One region of the Trichococcus sp. genome, then DNA from elsewhere that is predicted to be linked to it. Evidence: predicted binding sites of a transcription regulator. Region 1 holds the regulator's gene; the other holds the start of a gene.
What was found. Region 1 encodes LexA, which represses DNA repair genes until DNA is damaged. Its sites were predicted from a motif close to CNAACANNTGTTNG; they were not measured.

Region 1 (4,884 bases):
CTTTGTATCTCTTTTCGACTTCCGGAATCATGAAAAAATTTTATGAGCGCATCCCAAACAGTTCAAACGCTGCCTTGCTCACCGACAGTACAGCGGACGCCATGCAGGATGTCAGCGCCAGCAACCTTGTGCTCTTCGAATGTCCGTTGAAGATGGACCTGTTGGCGAATCTACTGAAGAACAATCAATTCGAAAACGTGTATGTCGTTTCTCATGAATCGAATAGTGTTTACGCAGATGGGGTCCCTCCTAAAGACCAGTTTGCAAGATTTTATCAGTATATCCGTTCCCATAAGGATATCGATGTGAGAAACCGGTTAGATGCCTTGGCAGAATACTTAAAAATCAAAAAAAATATTGCCATTTTTATGATTCAAGTGTTTTTGGAGGCGGGATTTGTTACAATAGACAATGGTTTCATCAATGAGGTCAAGAATCCTGTCAAAAGGGCATTGGATGATACGCAAGTATTCAAAGATCGCCTGCAGAAAATGGAAGCTGAGAAACTATTCATCTACAGTCCGTTTTCGCAATTGACGAAATGGTTGAATGAACAGATGCTGGTACAATAATTAGGAGGAACATAAAATGGATTTGAAACAATATATTGCTGACGTAAAAGATTTTCCGGAGCAAGGCATCATATTCCGCGATATTTCGCCTTTGATGGCAAACGGCGAAGCCTACCGCTATGCAATCAAAGAAATCGTGAAATATGCCCAAGACCTCAATGTCGATAAAGTAGTCGGACCCGAAGCACGAGGCTTTATGGTTGGTTGCCCGGTCGCTGTAGAATTAGGCTGCGGCTTCGCAATGGCCCGCAAAAAAGGCAAGTTGCCACGAGAAACGGTTGAAGTTTCTTACGGATTGGAATACGGAAAAGCGACGCTGCAATTGCATCAAGATGCCATTCTGCCTGGCGACAAAGTGCTGGTTTGTGATGATTTGTTGGCTACCGGCGGTACTACAGCCGCGACCATTGAATTGGTTGAAAAATTAGGCGGAGAAGTCGTCGGTTTGGCATTCCTGATCGAGTTGTTGGATCTGAAGGGTCGAGACCTGATCCAAGGGTATGACATCTTCACGCTGATGGAATACTAAAAAAACAGCATAAGAATGGACACGCAAAAAGGCTGCCGATCGGCAGCCTTTTTGTGTCAGTCGGAGAACTGTTCTTTAAATGATGTGATTCCTGTACAAACCGACTACTTTCCCCAAAATGAGGACAGAATCCAGGATTATCGGCTCCATGCTTGCATTCTCTGGTTGCAGCCGATAATAGTTGTTCTCTTTATAGAATCGTTTGCAGGTCGCTTCATCGTCGTCCGTCATGGCTATGACGATATCGCCGTTTTCAGCCGTGGCTTGTTTTCTGATGATGACTGAATCGCCATCGAATATACCGGCATCAATCATGCTATCTCCGCGGATTTTCAGCATGAACAAAGAACCGGAATTGGATTTCAGATCCGGGGGAACAGGGAAATAATCAGTCGCCTCTTCCACGGCAAGTATGGGCGCACCGGCTGTGACGGTACCCAACAACGGCATTTTATCCGACATGATCCCCAACTTGTCCAGACCCGCTTGAGTCAGTTCAATCGCACGGGGTTTTGTTGGGTCGCGCTGAATAAAGCCATTTTTTTCAAGACGCGACAGATGGCCATGCACCGTGGATGTGGAGGATAATTTTACCGCATTTCCGATTTCTCTTACGGTCGGGGGATAGCCTTTTTCTTGGACTTCTTCATAAATGTATTGGAGCACTTCAATTTGGCGTGAATCTTTATTTTTAACCATGAGATCATCATCTCCGTAATCTTATATTTATACGTTTAGGATACCACTAATCATCCGAAATATCAAACAGATGTTCGTATATTCTCGGGATGAAGCAAGAATTTGCACAGATTTGTCCCAAAACCGGATATGGTTGAAGCGTTCTCGAAAAATTGCTAAATTTATCGGTGATTGCTATTTCTTTTTCTCATAATCTTTAGTACAATTAATGAATGAATGCTTTGGAAAGGGGGATGAATACGTGTCAACAACAGCATGGGTAATGATGGTCATTTTAGGAATAGTAGCAGGCGCGGTTGGCGGATTTTTCCTTGCAAGACGTTATATGGTAAAATATTTTGAAGAAAATCCACCGATCAATGAAGAAATGTTGCGTTCTATGATGATGCAGATGGGTCAAAAACCATCCGAGAGAAAAGTTAAACAAATCATGGCTTCTATGAAAGCACAATCAACAAAGAAAAAGAAGTAGATTAATGAAATAATATACAAAATGTGGATCTCTACGGTTCCACATTTTTATTTTGTCTTTATACAAGTAAGAAGGGGGTAATATACGTGAGTATTTTCAAAAAATTAAGTTGGTTTTTCCGCCAGGAATGGAAAGCCTATTTTGTTGGCGTCTTTTTCCTGATCATTGTCGCAATCCTGCAAGTCGTGTCGCCGCGCGTTGTTGGAATCATCATCGATGAAATTGCGTTGGGAACCTTAACCATGGCGTCTTTGTGGAAGTGGTCGGCGATCATCTTGATTGCGGGCGTCCTGCAGTACCTCTTCCGTTATATATGGCGGATGAAGATTTGGGGAACCTCGGCAGAATTGGAAAAAATACTTCGTTCACGATTGTTCAAGCATTTCACAGAAATGGATGCGGTCTTCTTCCAAAAGTACCGGACCGGTGATCTGATGGCGCATGCGACGAATGACTTGAATGCGATCCGCATGGTCGCTGGTGCAGGCATATTGACACTGGCGGATTCGATTTCTTCAGGCGGAATCACGCTCTTCACGATGTTTTTCTTGATCGACTGGCGTCTGACGCTTATCGCCATGATCCCGTTGCCGGCTTTGACGTTGGTGTCGAGAATCCTCGGACAAAAGATGCACAAACGTTTCCGTAAGGCGCAAGCGGCTTTCTCGAACCTGAATGACAAAACGCAAGAGAGCGTATCCGGCGTCAAAGTAATCAAAACTTTCGGCGAAGAAGAAGAGGACATCCATGATTTCGAAGCGATGACGAAGGATGTCGTCGCGAAAAATAAGGCTGTCTACAAGGTCGATGCTTTATTCGATCCTGCAATCCAACTTATCCTGGGACTTTCTTTTGCGTTGACGATCATCTTTGGTGGACGATTTGTAGTGGAAGGCAGCATCAGCATCGGTCAATTGGTCTCGTTCATCAGTTATATCGGAATGATGGCATGGCCGATGTTAGCGGTTGGCAGATTATTCAATGTGTTGGAACGGGGAAGTGCAAGTTACAGCAGGATCGATGAGCTTCTGAAGGAGAAATCGACGATCCAGGAGCAAAAGAATGCCGTCCGGACTCCGGTTACAGGCGATCTGGATTTTCAGGTATCTTCTTTCAGTTACCCGAACAGCGAAGAAATCAGCCTGCAGGATGTCGGCTTCCATTTGGAAAAGGGCCAGACGTTGGGTATCGTAGGCAGAACCGGAGCAGGAAAAAGTACGATTTTTCGTTTGTTGTTGCGTGAGTATGATCAATATGCAGGCAGCATCAATTACAACGGGATTGATATCCGTGACTATTCATTGGACGCGTTATTGAGCGGAATCGGCTACGTTCCCCAAGACAACTTCTTGTTCTCTTCAGACGTCAGGGAAAATATCCGTTTTGCCGACCCATCCATCAGCCAGCAAAAAGTTGAAGAGGCTGCGCGATTGACTGCCATTCATCAGGATATTCTGGGCTTTCCCGGTGGCTATGATACGTTGGTCGGGGAAAGGGGCGTTTCCTTATCTGGTGGCCAAAAACAGCGGATAGCGATTGCGCGGGCTTTGGTGACTGAACCGGAGCTGCTCATCCTGGATGATTCCTTATCCGCGGTGGATGCGAAGACAGAAGAAGCGATCTTGACGGGCCTTAAGGAAAAGCGAGCGAATCAGACAACAATCATCGCAGCCCATCGGATCAGCAGCGTAATGCATGCGAATGAGATTATTGTCCTGGATGAAGGGCGCATTGTCGAACGCGGAACCCATCATGAGTTGATGGAAGAGAATGGATGGTACCGCAGGATGTACGAAAAACAACAACTCGAAACCAAATTAGAAGGGAAGGATGAAGCATGAGTGGATCAGCATGGTCTAAGACAATCCCATTAAAAGAGCAACTTCGGGTAACGAAAAGAATTTTCCGATTTGCCCATCCTTTCCGCTATCAATTTTTGACCGCATTGCTTTTCAGTATCGCATTATCACTAGTGAATGTGGTGGCCCCGCGCATCATCCAAATTTATATGGATGATTATCTGGCTGCGGGCAATGTCACGACCAACATCAGCGTATTTTTCGCGATGGCCTATCTGGGCTCCATCTTGTTGAAGATGTTGGTTACGTATCTGCAACGTTACATATTCAGTATGGCCTCGGAACAAACCGTTGAGAATATCCGCAATGCCGTTTTCCGTAAGATCAACCAATTGGGGATGCGTTACTATGATACGACGCCAGCCGGTTCGATCGTTTCGCGGGTAACCAATGATACAGAAACCATCAAGGAATTCTGGAATGTGTTTTTGGCGTTGGCAGAAGGGATCTTCAGCATCGTCACTGTTTTCATCGCCATGTGGACTTTGGACAGGCAGATTTCCCTGCTTTTCATCGTTTTTGTGCCGATAATGGCCGGTCTGATTTGGTATTATCAAAAATACAGCACGCGCGTTTACCGAACGATGCGCGAAAGGCTGAGCCAACTGAACACGAAATTGAATGAATCGATTTCCGGTATGGCGATCATCCAACAGTTCCGGCAAGAAAAACGGCTGCGCTCGGAATTTGATGCGATCAACGACGACTACAGCAAAGGCCGGGTGGCGATGGTCCAGATGAACGCACTGATGC
Region 2 (4,884 bases), on a different contig from region 1:
TGACCTTGACTATTTCGCCGGAAAGTCGAAAATGAATAGAAAGGGTCATTCTGACATAAGGGAGCGCATGCGTATGAATTTTGGGAAACTATTGGGTACATTGATTGTAGCATTCATCGGAGGCTGGGCAGGGATCCGTTTCCGTGTGCCGGCAGGAGGGATGATCGGTTCGTTGGTCGCGGTCGCCATCTACAATTATTTTTCGCAGATGGGCTATATGCCGGCCAATCTGAAGATCATCGGCCAAATCATCATCGGCGGAACTATCGGTATGAACTTCACGAAAAGCAGTTTGGCTGAAATGAAACAGGTATTTTTCCCTGCTGTCACTTCGGTGCTGATTCTGTTGACGGTGGGAGTGATCGCGGGCTACATCCTGCATAAAGTGGCCGGGATCGATCTGATAACGGCATTGCTGGGGACTTCTCCGGGCGGATTGACGGACATGACTATCTTGGCGGCAGCTTTTGAGGCAGACACGATTGTCGTATCCTCTATTCACCTTGTCCGTCTGTTCTCAGTCATCCTGTTGATGCCGATATTTGTCCGGATCATCAGCACGTACATCAATAAGTAAACGAAGCGGCCGGAACAAATGAGTATCTACGAGTTCGCCGGAGGTTGCATCCACAATCCACCGACAAGTAAGCCGGTCGTATGTGATCCATCAATTGAAGCTACCGAAAAGACAACAAAAAAGCGGCCATCTGCAAAAGACGGCCGCTTTTTACGTTAAGACAAAAGCTTTTATTCATATTTCTTGAGGTAGAACAATCCAAGCGTCCCCAACCCGGTATGCGAGCTGATCGTGGCACCGATCGTGTTCACATAGATGTGGCGCGGATGGAAATGTGATTCGATGTGTTGCCGCATCTCCTCTATGGCTTCCGGATCATCGCTATGGCAAAGGAAGACGTTTTGATCTTGGATCATGTCCGCCTCATCGCGCAATCGTTCATACATCCGGTTCATCACCTTTTTGCGTCCGCGCAGTTTTTCGACGGGCACCAGTTCCCCGTTGATGACCTCCAACAAAGGTTGGATATTCAGCAGCCCTCCAAAAAAGGCACTGGATTTCGAAAGCCGACCGCCTTCCGCCAGGTAATTGAGATCCTTGACGGTGAAAAGGGACACGACATTGGCTGCCGTGAAACGCACGCGCGCTTCGATCTCATCCAAAGTGAAGCCGGCTTCACGCATTTCGACCGCTTCTACAACAGACAAACCTTCACCAACGGAAGCACTCATGGAGTCGACCAGCCGAAGATCGAAGTCCGGGAACTCCTCTTTCAGTTGCTGGTAAGCCAAGAAGGCTGCTTGGTAGGTGCCGGAAAGTTTGGCGGAAAGGGAAATGTAGATGCCTGATTCACCGGATTCGGCCGCTTTCCGGAAACCGGAAAGGAATTTTTCCAAGGATACTTGGCTCGTTTTCGGATGACCGCCGCGTGCAATCATTTCATAGACTTTGTCGGCTTGGATTTCGATCATGTCCTCGTATTCGCCGGTATCCAGCAGCGTGGTCAACGGGAAGACTTCCACATCATTTTCCTGCAGATAGGCATAAGCCAAATCACAAGCACTATCGGTAAATATTTTCATCAGTAACGCCTCCTCCAGCGCGAGTTCTATCACGGGATTTTCCGTGGACTACTCTACATTATAGCACGTTTCGCCAGTTTGGAAAATTTCAGCGCAAAGGCTTCGTTAATGGAGCCGCAACGATGCCGAATTGAACCGTCAATCGTTCAGTTCGCCGAGTTCTTCCTTGATCAGCAAGGCCGTCTTCTCGGGGATGCCCAACGCTTTGAGGTCTTCGTAGCTGGCTTCGCGGATGTTCTTCATCGTCTTGAAATGCTTCAGGATTTTCGTGCGGGTTTTCGGTCCGACGCCTTCAATCTGGTCCAACTGCGAAGCGATACTGTTTTTGGCGCGCACTTGGCGATGGAAAGTGATCGCGAAGCGGTGGACTTCCTCTTGGATCCGCTGCACAAGATGGAAGGCCTGGCTGTTCGGATTGAGCTCCACGATTTCATCCTTCTCGCCAAAGATGAGCGAGGAGGTTTTGTGCTTCGTGTCCTTGACCATGCCCGCCACCGGGATGTCCAGACCGAGTTCATCCTCCAGCACTTCCTTGGCGGCATGCACCTGCACCTTGCCGCCGTCCATCAGAATCAGGTCAGGCATCGGGCGTCCCTCGCGCAGCAAACGGCTGTAGCGGCGACGGATGACTTCCTGGGTCGTCGCGAATTCGTTGCTGCCTTCGACCGTCTTGACTTTGTATTTCCGGTAGTTTTTGCGTTCCGGCTTGCCGTCCTTGTAGACCACCATCGCCGAAACCGGATTGGTGCCCTGGATGTTCGAATGGTCGAACGATTCGATGATTTCCAGATATTCGATGCCGAGCGCCTCGGAAAGTTCCTGGATGGCGCCGACCGTCTTGTGCTTGTCGCGCTCGATCAGCATGAACTTTTCCGTCAGCGCCAGTTCGCTGTTCGTGATCGCAAGTTCGAGGATGCTGCGCTTGCTGCCGCGGACCGGGGTATGCACTTTCGTCCCCAGCGCTTCCTGCAGCAGCTCCGTATCGACGCCTTTGGGCACGAGGATCTCCTGCGGCAGGATATGGTTGGGATCCTGATAGAACTGCATGATGAAGGAAGCCAGTTCTTCCTCCGGCGTGTCGTAGCAAGGGAAAAGGGCGGCTTCGCGTTTGATGATCGAGGACTGGCGCAGCAGGAAGACCTGGATCGAGAGCCAGCCTTTGTCCATATGGGAGGCGAAGACGTCGCGGTTCGTGTAGTCGCGGGACATGACCGTCTGTTTTTCAACGGTTGCTTCGATGTAGCTGATCTGATCGCGGTAATCAGCGGCCTGTTCGAAATTCAGGCTGTCGGCGGCGCGGTGCATTTTTTCCCGCAGATCCTTCTTGATTTCCCTGACTTCGCCGTTCAGGAATGCGGCGATGCGTTTGATCTGGGCATCGTATTCCTCTTTCGATACCTCGTGGTCGCAGCAACCGATGCATTGGCCCATATGGTAATAAAGACAGGCGCGCTTGGAATTCTTGGCGCACTTGCGCAACGGGTAGATTTTCTGGATGAATTCCTGCGTTTCCGATGCCGCGTAGACGTGCGGATAGGGACCGAAATAAATACCGCCGTCATCCTCGACCGTCGAAGTGATGATGAGCTGCGGATCCTTTTCGTTGGTGACCTTCAGGTAGGGATACATCGTCCCTTGTTTCAGCTTAATGTTGTATTTCGGCTGGTAGCGCTTGATCAGATTAATCTCCAGCAACAACGATTCCTTGTCCGTCTTGGTGACGATCGTTTCAAAGCGTTCGATGTCCGCGACCAGCAGCTGCGTCTTGCCTTCGTGCTTGCTGTGGAAATATGATTTCACGCGGTTCTTCAGATTTTTGGCCTTGCCGATGTAGATGATTTCGTCATCCTTGTCCCGCATGATGTAGCAGCCGGGCAAGTCGGGCAGCAGCGCCAATTTTTGGTTGATTTCTTCTCTGCTCATCCGTTTCAATCCTTTTACTTTTAGTTGAGAATAGTATAACATGAATGGAAACATACGTTCAGCCGTTTGATTCCAAATGAAGGTGAACGCAGTCATTTTTGGGGACACATCACAGTCCGCGCAACAAGGAAGTGCAAACAGTGTGGTAAAAAATATGGAATATGAAAAGTGGCAGCGTCAAACCGCGCTCTTTTTGGGAAGTCAGACGATTTCCCTGTTCGGCTCGTCTCTTGTCCAATACGCGATATTCTGGTACCTGACCTTGGAAACAAAGTCCGGCGTCATCATGACCTTATCGACCATCTTCGGCTTTCTGCCGACATTCTTCATTTCGCCGTTCGCCGGTGTTTGGGCCGACCGCTATAACCGGAAGCGCCTGATCATCCTTTCCGACGGCATCACCGCGCTCTCGACTTTGGTGCTGGTCCTACTGTTCTTGGCGGGACAGCGTTCGATCTGGATCCTGTTGGCGACCTCGGCCATCCGCGCAGTCGGGGCGGGCATCCAGATGCCGGCGGTCGGCGCTATCCTGCCGCAGATCGTGCCGGAAAAGGAATTGACTCGGATCAACGGCCTCAACGGCAGCATCCAGGCCGTCGTCATGCTAGTTTCACCGATGATCAGCGGCGCGCTTTACCAATTTGCACCGATGGAGGGCATTTTCCTGATCGATATCGTGACAGCAGCGTTGGCGATCGCCATCCTGGTGTTCCTGCTGAAAGTCCCGACCCATGAAAAAGCCAGTCAAGAGCAGGTCAGCGATTACTGGCAAGATATGAAACTCGGTTTCCGCTACATCCAGAACCACACTTTCATCAAAAGGCTGTTCCTCTATTTTTCGCTTGCCTTCTTCATGGCGGCACCGGTATCTTTCCTGTCACCTTTGCAGGTCGCGCGTTCGTTCGGGGAGGACGTTTGGCGCTTGACGGCGATCGAGATTGCCTTTTCGATCGGAATGATCGGTGGGGGCCTCTGGATCGCGTCATGGGGCGGATTCAAGAACCGGATCCACTCTGTTGCGGCGGCGATTGCGGTCATGGGCTTGTGCACGTTCGGGATGGGCGTCATTCCGGATTTCTGGATCTATCTTTTCTTGATGGGGCTTGTCGGTCTCGTCATTCCGCTCCTGAATGCACCAAGCATGACGCTGCTGCAGGAAAAAGTCGAGGAAGATTTCCTAGGACGGGTCTTCGGCGTCCAAAGCATGGTCGCCAGCTCGATGATGCCGCTGGGGATGCTTGTATTCGGGCCGCTGGCGGACCGGATGGCAATCGAAATCCTGATGGCCATCTCCGGCGTGCTGCTGATGGTCGTGGCCTTCTTCGCCATCCGCGACCGTGTCCTGCTTGAAGCCGGCAAACC

Region 2: uvrC (excinuclease ABC subunit UvrC) is a predicted target of LexA. The motif match lies at 3,570-3,583, and genes of this name have one in related genera.

The regions. Positions count from the first base shown of each region.
Region 1 is NZ_JBSQPW010000036.1:8,666-13,549, reverse strand. Features, by position in the region: gene recJ (single-stranded-DNA-specific exonuclease RecJ) at 1-572, shown strand, start outside; gene ACTCCX_RS10330 (adenine phosphoribosyltransferase) at 589-1,101, shown strand; gene lexA (transcriptional repressor LexA) at 1,177-1,800, opposite strand; gene ACTCCX_RS10320 (YneF family protein) at 2,042-2,272, shown strand; gene ACTCCX_RS10315 (ABC transporter ATP-binding protein) at 2,359-4,113, shown strand; gene ACTCCX_RS10310 (ABC transporter ATP-binding protein) at 4,110-4,884, shown strand, end outside.
Region 2 is NZ_JBSQPW010000048.1:189-5,072, reverse strand. Features, by position in the region: gene ACTCCX_RS11605 (AbrB family transcriptional regulator) at 74-577, shown strand; gene ACTCCX_RS11600 (DegV family protein) at 748-1,599, opposite strand; gene uvrC (excinuclease ABC subunit UvrC) at 1,738-3,522, opposite strand; gene ACTCCX_RS11590 (MFS transporter) at 3,665-4,884, shown strand, end outside.